4 regions of the Hymenobacter sp. HDW8 genome follow, and region 1 is predicted to be linked to each of the others. Evidence: riboswitches for the same ligand, from Rfam matches in the RefSeq annotation. Region 1 holds a riboswitch; each other region holds the start of a gene.
What was found. A riboswitch is a leader RNA that binds a small molecule or an ion and turns the genes downstream of it on or off. The one in region 1 is predicted to bind S-adenosylmethionine.
Positions count from the first base shown of each region.

Region 2: another riboswitch for S-adenosylmethionine. It lies ahead of metH (methionine synthase); the one in region 1 lies ahead of G7064_RS09370 (O-acetylhomoserine aminocarboxypropyltransferase/cysteine synthase family protein).
Region 3: another riboswitch for S-adenosylmethionine. It lies ahead of G7064_RS19660 (amino acid permease); the one in region 1 lies ahead of G7064_RS09370 (O-acetylhomoserine aminocarboxypropyltransferase/cysteine synthase family protein).
Region 4: another riboswitch for S-adenosylmethionine. It lies ahead of G7064_RS13060 (RimK family alpha-L-glutamate ligase); the one in region 1 lies ahead of G7064_RS09370 (O-acetylhomoserine aminocarboxypropyltransferase/cysteine synthase family protein).

Region 1 is NZ_CP049907.1:2,240,636-2,245,613, reverse strand. Features, by position in the region: gene G7064_RS09370 (O-acetylhomoserine aminocarboxypropyltransferase/cysteine synthase family protein) at 270-1,655, opposite strand; SAM riboswitch class I at 2,022-2,136, opposite strand; gene G7064_RS09365 (LysM peptidoglycan-binding domain-containing protein) at 2,325-2,618, opposite strand; gene G7064_RS09360 (hypothetical protein) at 2,848-3,261, shown strand; gene G7064_RS09355 (lysylphosphatidylglycerol synthase transmembrane domain-containing protein) at 3,322-4,458, opposite strand; gene dxs (1-deoxy-D-xylulose-5-phosphate synthase) at 4,671-4,978, shown strand, end outside.
Region 2 is NZ_CP049907.1:3,087,705-3,092,682, reverse strand. Features, by position in the region: gene G7064_RS13120 (M16 family metallopeptidase) at 1-184, shown strand, start outside; gene G7064_RS13115 (M16 family metallopeptidase) at 231-1,622, shown strand; SAM riboswitch class I at 1,738-1,844, shown strand; gene metH (methionine synthase) at 1,987-4,978, shown strand, end outside.
Region 3 is NZ_CP049907.1:4,615,299-4,620,276, forward strand. Features, by position in the region: gene G7064_RS19645 (DegT/DnrJ/EryC1/StrS family aminotransferase) at 1-323, shown strand, start outside; gene G7064_RS19650 (Gfo/Idh/MocA family protein) at 320-1,363, shown strand; gene G7064_RS19655 (EcsC family protein) at 1,415-2,164, shown strand; SAM riboswitch class I at 2,259-2,369, shown strand; gene G7064_RS19660 (amino acid permease) at 2,719-4,179, shown strand; gene G7064_RS19665 (CPBP family intramembrane glutamic endopeptidase) at 4,359-4,978, shown strand, end outside.
Region 4 is NZ_CP049907.1:3,076,684-3,081,661, forward strand. Features, by position in the region: gene G7064_RS13055 (LLM class flavin-dependent oxidoreductase) at 1-465, opposite strand, end outside; gene G7064_RS13060 (RimK family alpha-L-glutamate ligase) at 462-1,445, opposite strand; SAM riboswitch class I at 1,837-1,928, opposite strand; gene G7064_RS13065 (DUF2007 domain-containing protein) at 2,031-2,351, opposite strand; gene G7064_RS13070 (OFA family MFS transporter) at 2,641-4,044, opposite strand; gene G7064_RS13075 (N-acetylmuramoyl-L-alanine amidase) at 4,214-4,978, opposite strand, start outside.

The sequences.
Region 1 (4,978 bases):
GCGACGCTAGCGAATTCCGAGCCTGGAGGGAATCATTGAGGCTGCTACTACAGCAGTTAGACTCGTGACAAATAGTAAAGCGGATTTTCAATAGCTCCCAAATCGAGTGAGGCTGCCCCAATAAGTAGGCTGATTCGGGAGCTATTGAAGGATGGGCAAGGCGGTATCTTTCTTCCATTTCTGCCTTGTCACCCCGCCAAACCGTAGGACTTGTAAATGGAGCATTAGCCGCTGCAACGGCCTTACTCAGTGCCTTCTGCTTGCAGCAGCTAGACTTCCAGTACTACGGGATGCTCGATGGCTGGCTCCGGGATTGCCTCACCTTCAGTTTGCTGACCCTGGGGGGCTTTTTCCGCTACCGCGTCGAAGGCGTTTTGCAAGTCAGCTTTGATGTCTTCGATATGCTCCAGTCCAAGCGAAATGCGCAGTAAGGTGGGCGTCACGCCGGCTGCTACTTGCTCCTGATCAGAAAGCTGCTGGTGAGTAGTAGCGGCAGGCTGAATAATCAACGTTTTCGCATCGCCCACATTAGCTAAATGGCTCACCAGCTTTAGGTTGTCGATGAAGTGCGTGGCCGTATCCTTGGTGCCTTTGATGCTGAAAGTCAGAACGCCACCCGCGCCGCGCTTCAGATATTTCTGGGCTAGAGCGTTATAGCGGCTGCTTTTCAAACCCGGATAGTTCACGGCTTCTACCTGCGGATGCTGCTCTAGCCATTCGGCCAGCTTTTGCGCATTTTCCACCGTCCGATCTACGCGCAACGACAGGGTTTCAAGGCCTTGTAGTAGCAGGAAAGAGTTGAAAGGACTGATGGCCGGACCAAAATCGCGCAGGCCTTCTACCCGCGCCCGAATGATAAAGGCGATGTTGCCAAATGGGCCGCCTTTGCCGAATACATCATTGAAAACTAGGCCGTGATAGCCTTCCGAGGGCTCCGTAAACTGCGGAAACTTGCCATTACCGAAGTCATACTTACCGCCGTCGATAATCACGCCGCCTATGCTGGTGCCGTGGCCGCCAATCCATTTCGTGGCCGATTCTACCACGATGTGCGCGCCGTGCTCCAGGGGGCGAAACAGGTAGCCGCCTGCGCCAAAAGTGTTATCTACAATAAGCGGCAGATCGTGTTTGTCAGCAATGGCCGCAATACGCTCAAAATCGGGAATACTGAAGCTGGGATTGCCAATCGTTTCGAGATACAGCGCCTTGGTCTTGTCGTCAATCAGGGCCTCGAAGCTTTCAGGCGTGTCGCCATCAGCAAAGCGGGCTTCGATACCTAAGCGCTTGAAAGCGACCTTAAATTGGTTATAAGTGCCACCGTACAGGTGCTGGGTACTTACAAAGTTGTCACCGGTCTGCAAAATGTTGTTCAGAGCCAGAAACTGGGCTGCTTGCCCCGAGCTGGTTGCTAAGGCGGCCACACCACCTTCTAGCGCCGCTACGCGTTGCTCAAACACATCGGTGGTAGGGTTCATAAGGCGCGTATAAATATTGCCGAACTCCTTGAGGGCAAACAAATTGGCACCATGCTCCGCGTTTTTAAACACGTAAGAAGTAGTCTGGTGGATAGGAACGGCGCGCGAACCAGTAGTAGGGTCAGGTTGCTGACCAGCGTGCAATTGCAGGGTTTCGAAGTGCAGGTTTTGTGTGGACATCTTAGTGCTGATTAGAGTTAGATTAAATTAGGAAGAGATGACAGAGCGCAGATAATCAGGCATATGGGCCCGCAGGAAGGCGGAGCGCTGAACGTGATCCACAGCCGAAGCTGGACTAAGACCTGACGGGGTAGGTAGAATACCCACGGCGCGACACGGTCTTTAGGAATGATGGAAAGGGGAGGGGCGCTAAACCGGAAACTGGATTAGCAGCAGCACGCGCAACAACAGCACATTCGCGTAGCCTCACAACTGCCAATGGCAGGAGCCAAAACGCGGAAACCCGCCAGCCAACCAATGCGCAACGATGCGACCGGGGCAGACGGGTGAAGCAAAATGGAAAAAGCAGTGTTTTTCATGGCACTCAGCTTATATCTCCCGCGGGCAACATAGCCGAACGGGCAGGAATTGGCACCTTTCAAAACAATGAAGGTTGCCAGCGGGTCAGGGAGCCTGTTCTCTCGCCGCTTCTGTATAAAATCTGAAAAACTGTCTCGTCGATAACGAGAAGTACCGGACTGGTAACTGCAAATGTACAGTTCGAAATGAGAACGCCAAATGCACAGCAATATTTTTTACTCCGTGCTAACTCGCTGGCTAACAAATAAAAAAGCCCCCAGCAAGTTGCTGGGGGGCTTTTTTATTTGTTAGCTTTAGCTCAGGGTGTGCTTACGCTTGGGGTAAGGTCAACACCTGACCTACTTCGATATGATCGGGGTTTGAACCGATGGTTGACTTGTTAGCGTCATAAATCTGATGCCACTTAGCGGCATCACCGTAGTGCTTCTTCGCAATTTTAGAAAGCGAATCGCCGCTAACTACTGTGTATTGCGTGCCTTGGGCAGCAGTAGGAGCAGCGGGCTGGTTGGCGTTGCCAAAGAAGTCTGTATTAGCCTTCTGGTTGGGATTGGCAGCCGGCTGAGCAGGCTTTTCGTCGCCTTTATTGGTTAAGAAATCGAACATTCCCATAGTCGTGGTTGATTAAGGAGAAAGGAAGGCGCATGTGCTTGATAGCTATGCTGTCACGTCGTCTTACGCCCCTAGTGCAAATAAGTTGCAGCCGTCAAAAAAGCTCCACAGTAGTTAACTCTTTCCGGTGCGACGCGTAAGAAGCGCAACATTGCTTTGCTGGAATATAGTACCAGCTGAAGTTGCTCCTTTCCATTTTTAGTTAACCCTAAGATCACTCCCTATGAAAACCATTGCACTTCCTTTCCGCTACCTAGCTAGCCTCATCATGCTGCTGTCGCTGTTCACGGCTGCTTGTAGCCAGAAAGACAAAGTTGGCGAAACCAATATGCTATATGGCACGGAAAGCAAAGTCTGGAAAACGGACAAAGAAACCACTGCCAGCGGCGACAAGGTGGCCCAAACTGATGCTGATAAGGATACCGAACTGCGTTTCTACGCCAACGGTAACTTTAACATGACGTCGCCCCAGCAATCGTTGCAAGGTAAGTACACCTTCGACCAGCCTGGCAAAAAAATCACCCTTACCCCCGACGGTGGCACCACATCCATGACTTTCGACGTGGTGAACTTGACGGATGATAAAATCACGTTGCGCGGCGTAAACGGCGAGCAAATGATGCTTGAGTCTGAATAATTGAATTCGCTTTATTACAAAAAAGCCCCCCAGCAATACACTGGGGGGCTTTTTTGTGCTCTATGAGTTCATGATTTCCTGCACCCGGTTTCGGCCGAAGACCCGGGCTATCCAGCGGGGCAGGAAAATGGCCCCCAGCACCAGATAGAGATAATAGGTAACAATACGATACAGCAGGACCACAAAATTGGTCATCGTAGGTGTGCCGATAAACTTGCCGAAAAAAGTAGGGAAAGCACCTTCCGCAATACCTGCTCCGCCCGGTGTAATGGCTACCAGCAGCACAACCTTATAGATGAGGTTGCGGCTGAAAATCAGCCCAAATTCTCCCCAGCTTAAGTCAACAAAGGCGGCAATAATACAGCCGATTACCAAGTAGCGAGCCGTCCAAACGAAGGCAGTGGAAAGGGCCGCTTCTACCCAGTACCGAATGGCGTTGCCGCGGAGCTGCGCTGAGGCCCATACCATCTCGTTGCCATGTTGATACGCTTTGGCCCGCCAACGCCGCAAGCCCTTCAGGGAGAACAAACGTATCAATAACCGCTTCACTGACTGCGGATTAATGAAAAGTGCATACAGCATGACCGCCGAGTACAGCGTAACCAGCAGATAGCTAATTACAAAGGCTATTTGCAGCGTAGTTACAAAGCCTCCTTGAAGCGCCTCGTGTGGGTACAAAGCATTGCCTGCCAGCCACACTACCAGCGGCACCGTTACAACATAATACACGTTGTCGAGCAGCGCCGTAACCATTACGTATGCAAGCGATTTGCCCAGCGAAATACCTTCTTTGTTCAGCAGAAACGGCGCTACGGAAGTGCCTCCTACGGCAGAGGGGAGCACGCAAGAGGCAAATTCCCAGATCATAATCACATCTAGGCTCTGGCGCCAACTTAGTACCTTCTCCGAGATATGCCGAATGCGGTAAATGTAGCCCCAGTCGCGGGCCACCAGTACGGCTACCATCACCAAGAGCCAGTGTAGCTTGGCATTCGCTAAGGGCGCCAAATCGCCAGGCTGGTAACTGCGCCAGAACATGAAGCCCACGACGCTCAAGCCAATAAGGACCGGCAGAACGATGCGAGAAGGCTTTAGCTTATCAAGAAGTTGCTTTTCCTGACTGTCCTGGGTGAGCGGCATGGGCAAGAGACGGGTGGAGGGGTAAAAGTAGGCAATAATGAGAGTGACCCCTACCAAATACGAGTTAAGTATTGCCTCGAACGATGGGAACTCGTCTGTGTCGAAATAGGTGGAAGCCAGGGGACCTACTTGCAACCTATATCAACAACCGACCCTAACGAAAAGTCGTACCTTTGTTTGGTAACTTCGGCAGGAAACTTGGACGGTTCCAACCTTTTATATTGCTAGTAGGTTATTGCACTATATTTTACTTTTTGCCCCTCTAAAAAATGATTGTTGAACCCGGTGAACTGCTGGCGGCCATTGACTCGCCTGATGACCTCAAGAAGCTCAGCGAGGACCAACTAGTCCAAGTAAGCCAGGAACTGCGCCAGTTCATTATTGACTCGGTTTCGATATATGGGGGGCATTTCGGTGCCTCATTGGGCGTTGTTGAGTTAACAGTAGCTCTACATTATGTCTTTAATACCCCCTACGACCAACTAGTGTGGGATGTAGGGCACCAGGCATACGGCCACAAAATTTTGACTGGCCGGCGGAATCAGTTTCCCACCAATCGTCGCTATGGCGGCATGTC
Region 2 (4,978 bases), 850 kb from region 1:
CGGCTTCGGCAAGGCCGATTTGCTGGCCAGTTTCGCTTTATTCGAGAATGACCCGAAGCGGATAAATCAATTGGAAAGCGAGTTTCGGAAAGTGACGCCGGAGCTGATGCAGAAAACGCTGCGCGAATACCTGCGGCCCACAAACCGGACGATTCTAACGATTAATCCATTGGCTAAAAGCTAGTGCATCACTCGGCTTACAATTGGTAACTCCTCCAAAGACATACCTCATGAAAAATATACTTATTGGCCTGCTGAGCGTCGCCTGTGTCCTTAGCACCCCAGCTTTAGCCCAAAAAGAAACGCCGCCCGCCGGCGGCGCCCCCCGCGACTTCACTTTGCCCCCCAAGACGGAATTTACGCTGGATAATGGCCTGCAAGCCACGCTGGTACCTTACGGTGACATTCCGAAAGTAACGGTGAGTATGATCGTACAAGTTGGCAACGTACACGAGGCCGCCAACGAGAACGGCTTGGCCGACATCGTGGGGCGCCTCATGCGGGAAGGCACCACCACGCTCTCAGCCAAGCAGATATCAGAAAAAGCGGCCCGGATGGGTGGCTCACTCAGTGTATCGGTAGGCCCCAATCAGACCTTCATCACTGGTTCGGTACTGTCGGAATACGGTCCGGAACTGGTAAAGCTAATGGCTGACGTGGTGCAAAACCCGGCTTTCCCACCTTCCGAGATTGAGCGCATCAAAAATGACTTTAAGCGCGAAAACAATCTTTCCCGCTCCCAGCCGGGCACTCAGGCCCGAACCAAGTTCTCGATGGCTCTGTACAAAGGGCACCCTTACGGCCGCGACATTCCGACTGACGCCGAAGTAAACGCCTATGGTCCGGAGCAGGTCCGCGACTTTTACACCAAGCAGTTTGGAGCTCAGCGCACGGCGGTATACGCTGCGGGCAAGTTCGATGAAAAGGCGATGCGCGAGGCAGTTACTTCCTCGCTAAGCAACTGGACTAAAGGCCCTGCTCCGCGCATCGAGATTGCCAAGCCCGTCACCAAAACCGACCTGATGGTGCAGGACCGCCCCGGCGCGCCCCAGTCTACGCTGGTGATCGGCCTACCTGTCGTCGATCCGACCCATCCCGATTTCACGCGCTTACGTGTGATGAATTCCTTGCTGGGGGGCTCTTTTGGCTCGCGCATCACTAGTAATATTCGCGAGAACAAAGGCTATACTTATTCTCCTTCCAGCAACGTGAATGCCCGCTACCGTGTGGGTGAGTGGGCCGAGGTAGCCGACGTAACCACCGAGCACACGGGCAATTCGCTCAAGGAAATTGTGTATGAAGTGGAGCGTCTGCAAAAAGAGGCTCCCACAGCCGAAGAGTTGGAAGGCATCAAAAACTACGAGGCGGGCCTGTTTGTGCTGCGCAACTCCACTCCCGCCGGCATCATCAGTCAGCTCAGCTTCCTTGATCTGCACGGTCTTCCCGACAGCTACCTCACTAATCAGGTGAAAGATATTCACGCCGTTACGCCCAAAGACGTGCAGGACGCGGCCAAGAAGTACGTTCGCCCCGATGAAATGACAATTGTCGTTGTGGGGGACAAAAAGGTGATCGACCCGCAGTTGAAGAAGTTTCAGGCCGAGCGGAAGAAGTCTCTTTGAATAGAGCTCCCGCATTGATACAAGAAGGGACTGACCAACAGGTCAGTCCCTTCTTATTTTAGCGCTTAAAATCAGAGTAAACTTTTTTCGTCGTCTTGCTGTATCTTTGCTCAGCTACTTATCCAGAAAGACCGAGGGACTGGGCCCTGTGACGTCTTGGCAACCTGAGTAAAACAAGGTGCCAACTCCCATTTTGCCCCCCAAGGCAGAAGAAGATAAGTGCGGAGCCCTCATTTCGAGGTTCTCTTTCTGGATAGGCGGTAGTTCAAACGCCTTTTTAGTAAGGAGATCTTATGAAAACGACTCGCCCCGCCTCCCCCTCTACGACATTCTTCAACAGCGCATTCTCGTGCTCGATGGTGCCATGGGCACCATGATTCAGCGCCACCCGCTGACGGAGGAAGATTTTCGGGGTACGCGCTTCGCCGATCATCCCAAGCCCCTGCGCGGCAATAACGACCTACTCAGCCTTACCCGCCCTGATATCATCAGCGGCATTCACGCCGAGTATTTTGCTGCCGGGGCCGACATGGTGGAAACCAACACCTTCAGTGGCACGACCATCGCCCAGGCTGATTATGGCCTGGAGCATCTGGCGTACGAGCTGAACTACGAGTCGGCCCGTCTGGCCCGCGAAGTCGCCGATGAGTTTACGGCCCGCGAACCGCATAAGCCGCGCTTCGTGGCCGGCGCCATCGGACCCACCAACCGTACCGCTTCGCTCTCACCCGACGTGAACCGGCCCGGCTTCCGCGCCGTAACCTTTGACGAGCTAGCTACTGCTTACCTAGAACAGGTGCGTGGGCTAGTGGAAGGCGGCTCCGATACGCTGCTAATTGAAACTATCTTCGACACGCTCAATGCCAAAGCGGCGCTGTATGCCGTGCAGAAGTATTTCGACGAAGGAGGCAAAGTGGTACCCGTCATGATTTCGGGCACCATTACCGATGCGTCGGGCCGTACGCTTTCGGGGCAGACGGTAGAGGCATTCTGGAATTCTATTAGTCACTTGCCGCTGCTGAGCGTGGGCTTGAACTGCGCCCTGGGTGCGGATCAGCTGCACGTGTATGTAAAAGAACTGAGCCGCATTGCCGATGTGCACGTTTCGGCCTATCCGAATGCCGGCTTACCCAACGCTTTTGGCGGTTATGATGAGTCGGCGCAGGAATTCGCGGCCGTCGTTGAAAACTATTTGAAAGAAGGCATCGTGACGGTGGCGGGTGGCTGTTGTGGCACCACACCCCAGCATATTGCCGAGCTAGCAAAGCTGGCCGAAAAATATCAGCCGCGCCAACTACCCGAAGTGCCCAAAGCCACTCGATTGGCTGGTTTGGAGCCGTTTGGCATTACCCCCGACAGCTTATTTGTGAACGTGGGTGAGCGGTGCAACGTGACGGGTTCCCGCGCTTTCGCTCGCCTTATCCGCACAGGCGCCTACGAGCAAGCTCTGCAAGTGGCCCGCGACCAAGTAGAAGGCGGCGCCCAGGTGCTCGACGTGAACATGGACGAAGGCATGCTCGACTCGGAGCAGGCCATGACTACCTTCCTCAACCTGATTGCCTCCGAGCCCGACATTTCGCGGGTACCGGTGATGATTGACTCCTCGAAGTGGAGCGTGCTGGAAGCCGGCCTGAAGTGCGTGCAGGGCAAGAGCATCGTCAACTCCATTTCCCTGAAGGAAGGCGAGGAAGTATTCAAGGAGCGCGCCCGCACCGTGCGCCAGTACGGCGCGGCCATGGTGGTCATGGCCTTCGACGAAAATGGTCAGGCCGACTCTTTGGAACGGCGCAAGGAGATCTGTCAGCGCAGCTACGACATTCTGGTAAACGAGGTGGGCTTCCCGGCCGAGGACCTCATCTTCGACCCCAACATCCTGACCGTGGGTACCGGCATGGAGGAGCACCGCAACTATGCGCTGGACTTCATCGAGGCCGTCCGCTGGATCAAAGCTAACCTGCCCGGCGCCCTCACCAGCGGCGGCGTCAGCAACATCAGCTTCTCTTATCGCGGCAACGACGTAGTGCGCGAAGCCATGCACACGTCATTTCTCTACCATGCCATCCGTGCTGGTCTGGACATGGGCATTGTAAATCCCAGCCAGTTAGGCGTGTACGACGAGATTCCGAAAGACCTGCTGGAACTGGTGGAAGACGTGTTGCTCAACCGCCGTCCCGACGCGACAGAGCGCCTCGTGGACTTTGCCGAAACGGTGAAGCAGAAGGACAAGGTGGAAGTAGTAGCTGACGCCTGGCGCAGCCTGCCCGTGGCGGAGCGCCTACAGCACGCTTTGGTGCGCGGCATCACGGAGTTTATCGACGAAGACACCGAGGAAGTGCGCCAGCAAGTAGGCCGGCCGCTGGAGGTGATTGAAGGCCCGCTGATGGCCGGTATGAACGTGGTAGGCGACTTGTTTGGCGCCGGCAAAATGTTCCTGCCCCAAGTGGTAAAATCGGCGCGGGTGATGAAGAAAGCGGTAGCGTATCTGGAGCCTTACCTGCTGGCCGATAAGCAAGGCTCGGAGCGGCAGACGGCCGGCAAGATTCTGCTGGCTACCGTGAAAGGCGACGTGCATGACATCGGCAAAAACATCGTAGGCGTGGTGCTGGCCTGCAACAATTTCGACATTGTCGATCTGGGCGTGATGGTACCGCTAGAGCGCATCTTAGACGAAGCCGAAAAGCAAAACGTGGATGTTATTGGCTTAAGCGGGCTTATTACGCCCAGCCTCGATGAGATGGTGTACGTGGCGCAGGAAATGGAAAAGCGCGGCCTCAAAACGCCGCTGCTCATTGGTGGCGCTACTACTTCCCGTCTGCACGCGGCCGTAAAGGTGGCGCCCAACTACTCTGGGCCCATGGTGCATGTGCACGACGCTTCGCGCTCGGTGGGCGTGGCAGCTAGTCTGCTTGGTTCCAGTGCTGAGGCTTACGCCAAGACCGTTAGCGACGAATACGCGGCTCTGCGTGCCGACTATGCTACCCGCCAGCGGGAGAAGAACTACTTGACTATTGAAGCGGCTCGCGAAAACCAGTTTAAGGCTGATTGGGAGACTACTCCGATTACGAAGCCAACCTTCCTCGGCACGAAAGTACTCGACAATTATCCGCTGGCCGAGCTGGCCGAGTACATCGACTGGACGCCGTTCTTCCATACTTGGGAGCTGAAAGGTCGCTATCCGCGCATTCTGGAAGACGAAAACCTTGGCGAATCGGCTACCAAGCTATTTGCCGATGCCCAGGCAATGCTCCAGAAAGTTATCAGCGAAAACCTGCTCACTGCCCGCGCGGTGGTCGGTTTCTGGCCCGCAAATACCGTTGGCTACGACACTATTGAGGTCTATGCTGACGACACGCGTG
Region 3 (4,978 bases), 2.3 Mb from region 1:
TCCGTGTTCCACACCGCGACGCTAACAGCAGTCATGTGTTTCATCAGTACACCTTAACGCTGGAAAAAGCCCCCCAGCGCGACCAACTTCAGGAATACCTGGGGCAGCGTGGCGTGCCGAGCATGGTCTATTATCCGGTGCCTGTGCACATGCAGCCTGCCTATGCCTACCTTGGCTACCCTGCTGGGCAATTCCCGGTAGCTGAGCAGCTGTGCCGTACGGTGCTGTCGCTACCCATTCATCCGATGCTTACTGAGGCGCAACAAGACTATATCATTACGACTATCCGGGCGTTTTTTGCTTTAACCCGCTCTGCTGCATGAGTATACCGTTACACTCCGGAGCCGAGCAGCCCGAGGTAAGCTTTGCTATTTGTGGTGTGGGCCACATTGGTCGTCGCCACGCGGCGCTGGTGCAGCGTCAGCCGGGCGCAAAGCTTGCAGCCTTAGTTGATATCCGGGCTGAGCTGGAGTTGGAGCTGTCCGCCGAATTTGTGGGGGTTCCTTTCTTCACGTCTCTCGAAGAATATCTCACCCATGGTTCCGCCGCCGATGTGCTCACCGTGGCCACGCCTAATCATCTGCACGCGTCTCAGGCAATTGCCGGCTTACGCCACGGGCTACATGTGTTGGTAGAAAAGCCGCTGGCCCTGCGCACCGCTGACGCGGAACAAGTTGTGGCTACGGCCTCGCAGGCGGGCCGGTTGGTATTTGGAGTAATGCAGAATCGCTACTCGCCGCCGGCCGTTTGGCTGAAGCAAGTGATTGAGGAAAAACGACTGGGGGGCATTTTTATGGTCCAGATAAACTGTTTCTGGAACCGCGACGCCCGCTACTACCGCCCCGGCAGTTGGCACGGCACCCGCGCCCAAGACGGTGGCACGCTATTCACTCAGTTCAGCCACTTCATCGATCTGCTCTACTGGGTTTTCGGCGACGTAACTAATCTGCAAGCCCGTTTCCACGACTTCAACCACCAGCACCTCACCGAGTTTGAGGACAGCGGCCTCGTGACTTTTGACCTCGTGCGCGGCGGTACTGGCACTCTGCATTACAGCACCGCCGTCTGGGACCGCAACCTCGAAAGCAGCCTCACCGTCATCGGCGAGCACGGCAGTCTGCGCATCGGTGGGCAATACATGGATAAAGTGGAGCACTGCCACATCCGCGACTACGAATGCCCGCCGCTTCTGCCGACCAACCCCGCCAATCACTACGGCTTCTACCAAGGCAGCGCCGCCAATCATGTGCAGGCGATAGAAGAGGTGGTTGAGGCAGTTAGAAGCGGTGGTTTATGTGAAACGAATGCTCGGGAAGGAGTGAAAGTGGTGGAGATTATTGAGCGGATTTATGGCTTAAAGTAACGTGGAGAAGCGTAGGTAAAAACTACTTATCAGTTTTACGTAACTACTTACATGAACTCCCCCGACCAACAAGCCCTCACTGAACTCCGCGCCTGGCAACAGCGCATGCAGAAGTCGCCGACGCTGCTGAACCGCTTCACGCGCCGGGTACAGATTCGGTTGAATGCGTTGCTGCCCGAGCGGGTGCATGAGGCCATTACCACGGCTATTCGGCAAATGGTGCGCGGGGTGTTGTTTGGGTCGATGCACACTACGCGCCAGCCGCTGCTGGAAGCGCCGTGGGCGGAACGGGAAACGGCGGTGCGAACCCGCATTCGTTACTACCGCAACACCGCGTCGGCCGAAGGCGCCGTGACGGGGGCGGGGGGCTTTTTGCTGGGTCTGGCCGATTTTCCGCTGCTGCTGGGCCTCAAGCTTAAACTGCTCTTCGACGTAGCCGCCCTCTACGGCCACGACGTGCGTGATTATACCGAGCGGCTGTATCTACTGCACATCTTCCAGTTAGCCTTTTCCAGTCAGCACACCCGCAATGAGGTGTATCGTCGCATTGCTAATTGGGACACGTACCGCCACACGCTGCCCACCGATGTAAATGAGTTCGATTGGCGCACCTTTCAGCAAGAGTACCGCGACTACATCGACTTGGCGAAGTTGGCCCAACTGGTGCCCGTGATTGGAGCAGCGGTGGGAGCGGTGGCCAACTACCGCCTCATCGAGCAGCTCGGCGAAACAGCTGTGAACTGCTACCGCATGCGCCATCTTGAGCCGAAGGGTACTATTTTGCCCCCCAGCGCCGGTTAAGCCACACGGTAAATGAGAAAGAATAGCCCCATTTGCAAGTACGCATGCCGGCAGTCTACCTTTGCGACCCCAATTCTTTCTGATCAAAGGATTGTTTTTATACCGAGGCGTGGAGAGAAAGGCTCAATGAAACGCCGGCAACCCCCAGCACAACTGGAACGGTGCCAACCGAGGTCAGCGCAAGTATCGACTGGCTATATAAAAACAAATTGCCGTGAACATTCAGCTGCAACCTGCTCTATTTTCCTTCGCCACCCTGCCGCTCCACATGCTGAGTTGGGCTGCTTGTTTGGGTATGGGTTGTTGCTGTTGTTGAGCGTTCGAACATTCTCTCATTTTCCTGGCTTTGCCAATCTGCAGCTGTAAATAGCCGCTGGGGGGCATTTCTGCTCTGATTCAGCCTTTGCTTTGGCTGTGGATCAGGTAGTTGCCCAATTTGCCGAAGCGGTAGCAACGGCGTCAGCTTTGTGGTCTGTCTGCTCTATAGGCGGATATTCTTTCTCTTATCTCCATTCTTTTTATCCACCACGAGGCGCGGCTTCGTGCTACATTTTATGCTCAAAAAATCACTGGAATTACTGCGACAAGAGGCGGCCGAAACCGGCACCCACACCCTCAAGCGCAGTCTGAGTGCCTTCAACCTTGTTGCCATTGGGGTAGGGGTTATTATTGGAGCGGGACTCTTTTCCCTTACTGGCATTGCGGCCGCCAATCATACCGGACCAGCCGTTACGCTCTCATTTTTGGTAGCAGCCGTTGGCTGTGCCTTTTCGGCCCTGTGCTACGCGGAGTTTGCGTCCATGGTACCCGTCGCTGGCTCGGCCTATACGTATTCCTACGCTACGCTGGGTGAGTTGTTTGCCTGGATTATTGGCTGGGATTTGGTGCTCGAATATTCCGTGGGCGCCGCCGCCGTTGCCATCAGCTGGTCGCAGTACCTGACGCGGTTTTTAGCCAAATACGACCTGCATATTCCCGCTCAGCTGGTTATGTCGCCCTTCGAGACGTCTACTTTGGCCGATGGCTCGGTGGTGCACGGGTTCGTCAATCTGCCCGCTATTCTGATCGTGCTGGCCATCACAGCCATCGTGATTCGGGGTACGCAGGGCTCGGCCTGGGTTAACGCAACTATTGTGGCCCTGAAGGTATCGGTAGTGCTGGTGTTTATTGCGTTGGGTTGGCAGTACATCGATCCGGCCAACTATCAGCCCTATATCCCGGCCAATACGGGCACGTTTGGCGAGTTTGGCTTGAGCGGCATTCTGCGCGGAGCCGGCGTTATCTTCTTCGTCTTCATCGGTTTTGATATTGTGGCCACAATGGCGCAGGAAGCCAAAAAACCCCAGCGTGATATGCCTATCGGCATCATCGGCTCGCTGGTCGTGTGTACTATTCTGTTCGTGCTGTTTGGGCACGTAATGACGGGCCTGGCCAACTACACGGAGTTCAAAAATAGCGCCGCGCCGGTAGCCATCGCCATCGAGAAAACGCCGTATGCTTGGTTGAGTCAGGCCATTATTATCGCTATTCTGATTGGCTACACCTCCGTCATTCTGGTGGATTTGCTGGGGCAGTCGCGGGTGTTTTTCTCCATGTCGCGCGACGGCCTGTTGCCCAAGATCTTCTCTGAAATTCACCCTCGCTTCCAGACGCCTTACAAATCAAACATCTTGTTGGCCGGCCTAATCAGCGCTTTTGCAGGCTTGGTGCCCATTCAGGTAGTAGGCGAAATGACCAGTATCGGTACGCTGCTGGCCTTCGTGATGGTATGCCTCGGCGTACTTATTATGCGCAAGCAGCAGCCCGATGCGCCCCGCGCTTTCCGTACGCCGTGGGTGCCGCTAGTGCCCATTATGGGCATCCTGACCTGCTTACTAATGATGTTTTCGCTCCCCTGGGATACCTGGTTGCGCCTCATTGTGTGGCTTGCGGCCGGATTAGTGATTTATTACCTCTATGGTAAAAAGCACAGCAAACTGCGACTAGCACAGGAACAAGCCCAAGTGAAGGCTTAACGAATTACACTCCCCAAAAAAGCCCCCCGCATCATCATAGCGGGGGGCTTTTTTATGCCTTATGAACGGATGCCTTCCGACAGCAATACCGAATTTTTAAAACCTGATTCAAGCAAAGTAACACAGCAATGAAGCAGTTTTAGGTAGCTTTAAGCATCTATCTTTTCTATAGCTATCCGATGATCGAAACGCTACCCGAATCCGAAATTCAAGCTTCTATAAATCAACCTGCTGCGTACCCAACCGTGAAGGAAAGTTGGGGGGCGCTCGGCTGGTTTATGCTACTGGCACTCGTTTTAGGATTTCTGTCCATTCCCTTCCTTCGCTTTACAACCCACGCGCAAGCCATCATTGTGACTGTGGTAGCCAGTGATTTGGCCAAGGCTCTGATCATCGTATTTCTGCTCTGGAAAATTCCGTCGGTGCGCCGTCAGCCAATTCGGCTGCTGGCGTCGCGCGAAATTCCGTTGGTGTACCTATTGCTGCCGCTACTGGTGTTCGCGCAGATGGCCCTGCGCACGTTGGTTGTGTTCCTGCATCTGCCCAACTGGATGAGCGATTCTATGCAGAAGCTAAGTGCATTTCCTGGGCTATCATTTTTTGTTATTTGCATCTCGGCTCCCATTCTGGAAGAGCTACTCTTTCGGGGCTTGCTGCTGCCGGGGCTACTCAAAAACTACAGTCCCCGCAAAGCTATAATACAGTCCAGTTTATTATTCGGGATTATCCACTTGAATCCGGCCCAGGTTGTATCGGCGTTTCTGTTAGGGCTCTTTTTAGGTTGGCTGTACTACCGCAC
Region 4 (4,978 bases), 840 kb from region 1:
GAAATGATCTTTCTCCCACACGTTGGTTACCACATCTAGCCACTCCTTGGTGCGGGCGTAGCGGTCGTCGTGCTGCTCGAAGTGCAAGCCGTACTTGGTCGCCTCATCGCGCCACCACGACGATACCACGTTCAGCGACAAGCGGCCCGGCGCAATCAGATCGATGTTGGCAGCCTGCTTAGCCAGCAAAGCCGGATTGTGGAAAGTCGGCCGCACCGCCACCATAATTTCCAACTCTTTGGTCACCGCGGCCAAGGCTGCGGCCGTGCTCCACGCCTCTAGGGCTGGCTCTTCCTGACCTTTGATATCGTTCAGATACAACTCCGCAATGAGCGTGAGGCTGTAGCCCCAGTCTTCGCTGCGCTGGGCCAATTGTTTTACGTAGTCCCACGACGTAGGCATTTGCTCATCAGGAACGTTGCGGAGCCAACCGCCAAAAATGGGAAGCCAATACCCGAATTTCATATCGTAAGAGCGTTTGCGGTGGTTAATTCGAGTTGTTGCTCCAGGTAATCCACGAAGCGGGCGTAGGGGTCAAAACCAACCACGTTCACGGCGTCAGCCACGAAGTTGGACAGGGCGTTGACGTCATAAAACAGCGCCTCACCAGTACGGTCATCGATCAGGTACTCAATACCGCCCACGTCAATTTTAGCGGCAGCTACGATGCGCTCCACGGCCTCAATTATCTCATCGGGCGGCGTTGTAGCTTCTACCTGAATGCCTTTCTTAGGCGCTTCCGTCAGACAGAAGTCGCCGGCTGTGGGCTCGTCCGGAATCTGGCAGATTTCGGCGGGGCAGAGGTTAAAGCTTTCGCCAGTAGTGAACACCTTCATGGCGTACAAAAACTTGCCATCCAGCGTCTCCACGCGGGTAATATGCCCCCCACGCGGCGTCACGTACTCCTGCACCAGCGCCGTCTGGTCGATGCCCAAGTCAATTTGATTGGCGTCCACGGCCGCTTGCAGGCCTTCTGGTGTATCAAAGCGGATGATGCCCGCGCCACTGCCACCAATGTTTACTTTCACTACAATCGGGAAGCGCAGCTGCTTGGCCGCGTCTACGGCCCGCGAGGCGTGATTGATTACAAACGACTTGGGGTAGTTCAGGCCCAACGACTCGAACAGCGAGAGTTGGCGGGCTTTGTTCGTCTCAATAGCCGTAGCCGCCGAGCCGTTGATAATACGCACGCCGAGCCGCTCCAAGTGCGTAGCGAAACCAGCGGTGTGAAAAATACCCTGACCGTGTCCGCGCAGGTAGGCCGAAGAACTCATCCGATTTACCACCAGACTATAGCGGCTTTCCTTTTCGGAGGGGTCAAACAGATGATGAGCGGCGTCAATCTTTTCGTAGGGCAAACCCCGGCGGTCCAGTTCCGCAAACAGCGGCTTAAACCATTCGGGGTGCTCATAATAAATGCCAATAGGCTTCTGTAAATCAGACATGTTAGGTGGTATAGTATGAAAGTGAAAGCACTGGAAATCGGCGCGTTACCAACGGAAGCAAAAGCTGGGGGGCTTTTTTCTGCTTGGACCAAGCCGAATAAGTTGGGGCGCCGTGGGGCCACAGCTGGCACGAGTTGCGTTAGCCAGTTAGGGTGCTCGGGGAGGGCAGCCACCGGGTGAAGCCACGAAAGCAGAAAACACCAACCAGCCGCTGAAAACGCGTCAGGCTAGGTTACGGGCAGGAATGAGAAGAGGGGGGAAATCAACAACAACCTTGTCCTACCGAGCCCATACAACAGCAGGCCAGCGCAGACTGCGCGCGACAAAGCTGTTGCGTAGCAACGAGGGATAGAGAGAAAGCGGAGGTGTTGAAAAGATCCACGGTAACTTGTTTTTATATGGTCAGGACTTGGCACCGTTCCACGGGGAGTGGGGGTTGCCGGCGCTTCACGGAGCCTGTCTCTCTGCGCCTCTGTATAAAAACAATCCTTTGATGGGAAAGAATTGGTAGTGCAAATGTACCAACTGGTTATTTAATATTCCAAATCTGGGGTGTGCACTATTGAAAAGCGAAGTGTTGCGCTGCTACGAAAGCAGCCACGTTCGCAAGCGGGTAAGCAAGCTGCCAGATGAATCGGAGGCCAGTTGAGCCGCGTCTGGCTCATCATCGGGTACGGCTGTCATCAGAGCACTGTGGTCGGTTAGAACCTGCTGCGCGGCCTCCAAATCCTGCTGGCGCACGTGTAGCCGTACTCCGCCCGAAATAGGCCCGTACGGCCGATTCTCGTTGCTTATGAAGCAGGCAATACCAGCCGCTTCCAGCTGGTTCTTGGCCAGGTGCGCTGATATGGAGTTGGCAAACGATTCTAGCAGGACAACTGTGCCGTCGGTTGGCTCGATGAACATAGGGTATGGATTTCAGCTAAAACACGAGAAGCACCCCATTAGGTGCTTCTCGTGGTAAAAAGTATACGCAGGCTTCACTACCGAAGCGGCTTGCTGACTTATTTGAACAAGTCCAAAGCTTTAATAAACGTTTGGGACACCCCCCAGGCGAGCGGCACACCGACATATAGCCATGCTAACGCTGTTTTTAAACCCGAGGATGGTGCATTATGGGCCTCTGGAATGGTGGGATTTATTCTATTTTCCATGTGTAAAGATGTTTATGATTGAGTACTTAGACCAGCGCGCACTAAGCAGCTACTTTCTTAGGAGTAACTTCTTTGTAGTGGTATTTCTCGTTCACAGCCGTCACGAGCATGTTGGCAATCAGGCCAACTACCAGTACGCCGGCCATCACATAAAACACCGTCTGGTATGCCTCCGCACCGGTCAGGCCTTTGTCTTTCTGGCTTTGGTGTAAGTAGTTCACAATCAGAGGCCCCAGGATACCAGCCGTAGACCAAGCCGTGAGCAGGCGCCCATGAATAGCGCCTACTTGCATGGTGCCGAACAAGTCGCGCAAGTAAGCCGGAACGGTAGCAAATCCGCCTCCATACATGCTCAGAATCACGCAGCACACGATGACGAACAACGCCAACGAGTGGTTGGCTGCCAGCGTGGGCACCAAGGCGTAGAGCGCAATGCCTAAGCCAAAGTAAATCATGTAGGTAGGCTTGCGCCCCATCTTATCCGAGGCCGACGACCAAAAAAAGCGCCCCAGCAAATTGAATAAGCTCAGCAGGCCCACAAATCCAGCCGCCGCGGCCGCCGTTACGCCCAGGCCTGTCCCCATAGAGGTATCAGAAAAAGTTTCCTGAATAAGCGGAGAGGCTGTTTCGAGAACGCCAATACCCGCTGTCACATTGGTGAGCAATACCACCCATAAGAGCCAAAACTGTGGGGTTTTGATAGCGGTATCGGCATCCACATTGGCCGTCGTAATAAGGGTTGACTGTTGGGTGTTGGGCACGTAGCCTTCCGGTTTCCAGCCTTCGGCGGGTACCCGAATGGTGAATACCCCAAACATCATGAATATCAGGTAAATAGCACCCATTGTGAGCATGGTAGGCGCAACGCCCATAGGAGCCGAATCTTTGAAATAAGCCATCAGGGCCACGGCCAGCGGCGAGCCAATCATGGCGCCTCCGCCAAAACCCATAATAGCCATACCCGTCGCTACGCCCGGCCTATCTGGGAACCACTTGATAAGCGTGCTCACCGGCGAAATGTACCCGATGCCAAGCCCAATACCGCCCACAAAGCCATAGCCGAAGTACACAAGCCAGATGTTGTGCATGGATACGCCCAGTGCCGAGATAAAAAAGCCCCCCGCAAAGCATAAAGCTGACGCCAGCATTGCTTTGCGCGGTCCAACGCGTTCGAGCCATTTACCAAATACCGCCGCCGACAAACCCAAGAGCACAATGGCAATGGAGAAAATAACAGCCAACTGGCCGGGCGTCCAGTCGGTAGGGGCGGGCGCGTTTACATCACCGCTGATGAGAGCTCCCATAGGCTTTTTGAATACGCTGAACGCGTAAGCCTGACCAATGGCAAGGTGAATGGCCAATGCGGCCGGCGGAATCAGCCAGCGGTTGAAGCCCGGCCCGGCAATGGTACGGCTGCGATCCAGCCATGAGGTAGAGGTTGCCATGCAGTAGAAAAAGAGTGGTGGGAAATAGGTGAACGGGAGAGCGCTAGGATATGCTGAGGCAGCAAAGGCGCCTCTTGCATTGAGAATCAGGAAGGTAGAAGCTTTTGTTTCAGATTATCAACCTGAAAGCTATAAATATTGCTAAATAGCTATAGCTAGTAGCCGTAGCTTACTGCTCGGCGGGTTTCCGACCTAGCCAGCCGCGTAGGCCTGGCTGCCGACTACCCCTTAGAAATCTTCCTAGTCCGCGAACCATCCGCTCGGCCATCTGCTCTTGAAAAGCAGGCGAGGTCAGCAGGCGTTCATCGTCAGGATTCGAGACGAAAGCCGTTTCTACCAGCACATTGGGGTATTCGGTGGGACCATTCAGCCCGAAGTTAAAGCTGCCTACGTTGCCAAACCCGGGCAAGCCCGTCGCCAGCATTTCAGTATACAGCGCAGTTGATAAAGGCCGGAACGCCACGTAGCGATAGTAGGTGCTGGTGCCGCGTACCGTTTTATTGCCGGAGGAGTTGACGTGAATACTGACCAGCAAATCTGGATTAGCTTGGCGCAAACGCAGAATTCGGTCGCCGTTGTCTACGCTTACATCGGCATCGCGCGTCATCAGCACGCGGGCTCCTTTGCGTTCCAGCGCACGCTGCAGGCGCTGGGCAATAGCTAAAGTGAGGTCTTTTTCGCGGGCACCGCCCGCGCCAATGGCCCCTACGTTTGAGCCGCCGTGGCCCGCATCGACGGCTACAACCAAGTCCCTCAAACGCATCTTGGCTGGGGGGCGCTTTACGCGAATGGTCAGCACATTCTTCTGGTAGCCAATGCTGTAGCCCCAGTTTTGCCGGTGGCGCAAGTGCAGTACCAGCCGAAATACATCGGGCTGTATCTGTTCGTAATGCACGTCGCCGAGCGCTTGCAGGCCTGCCCGCTGCGTTATCCA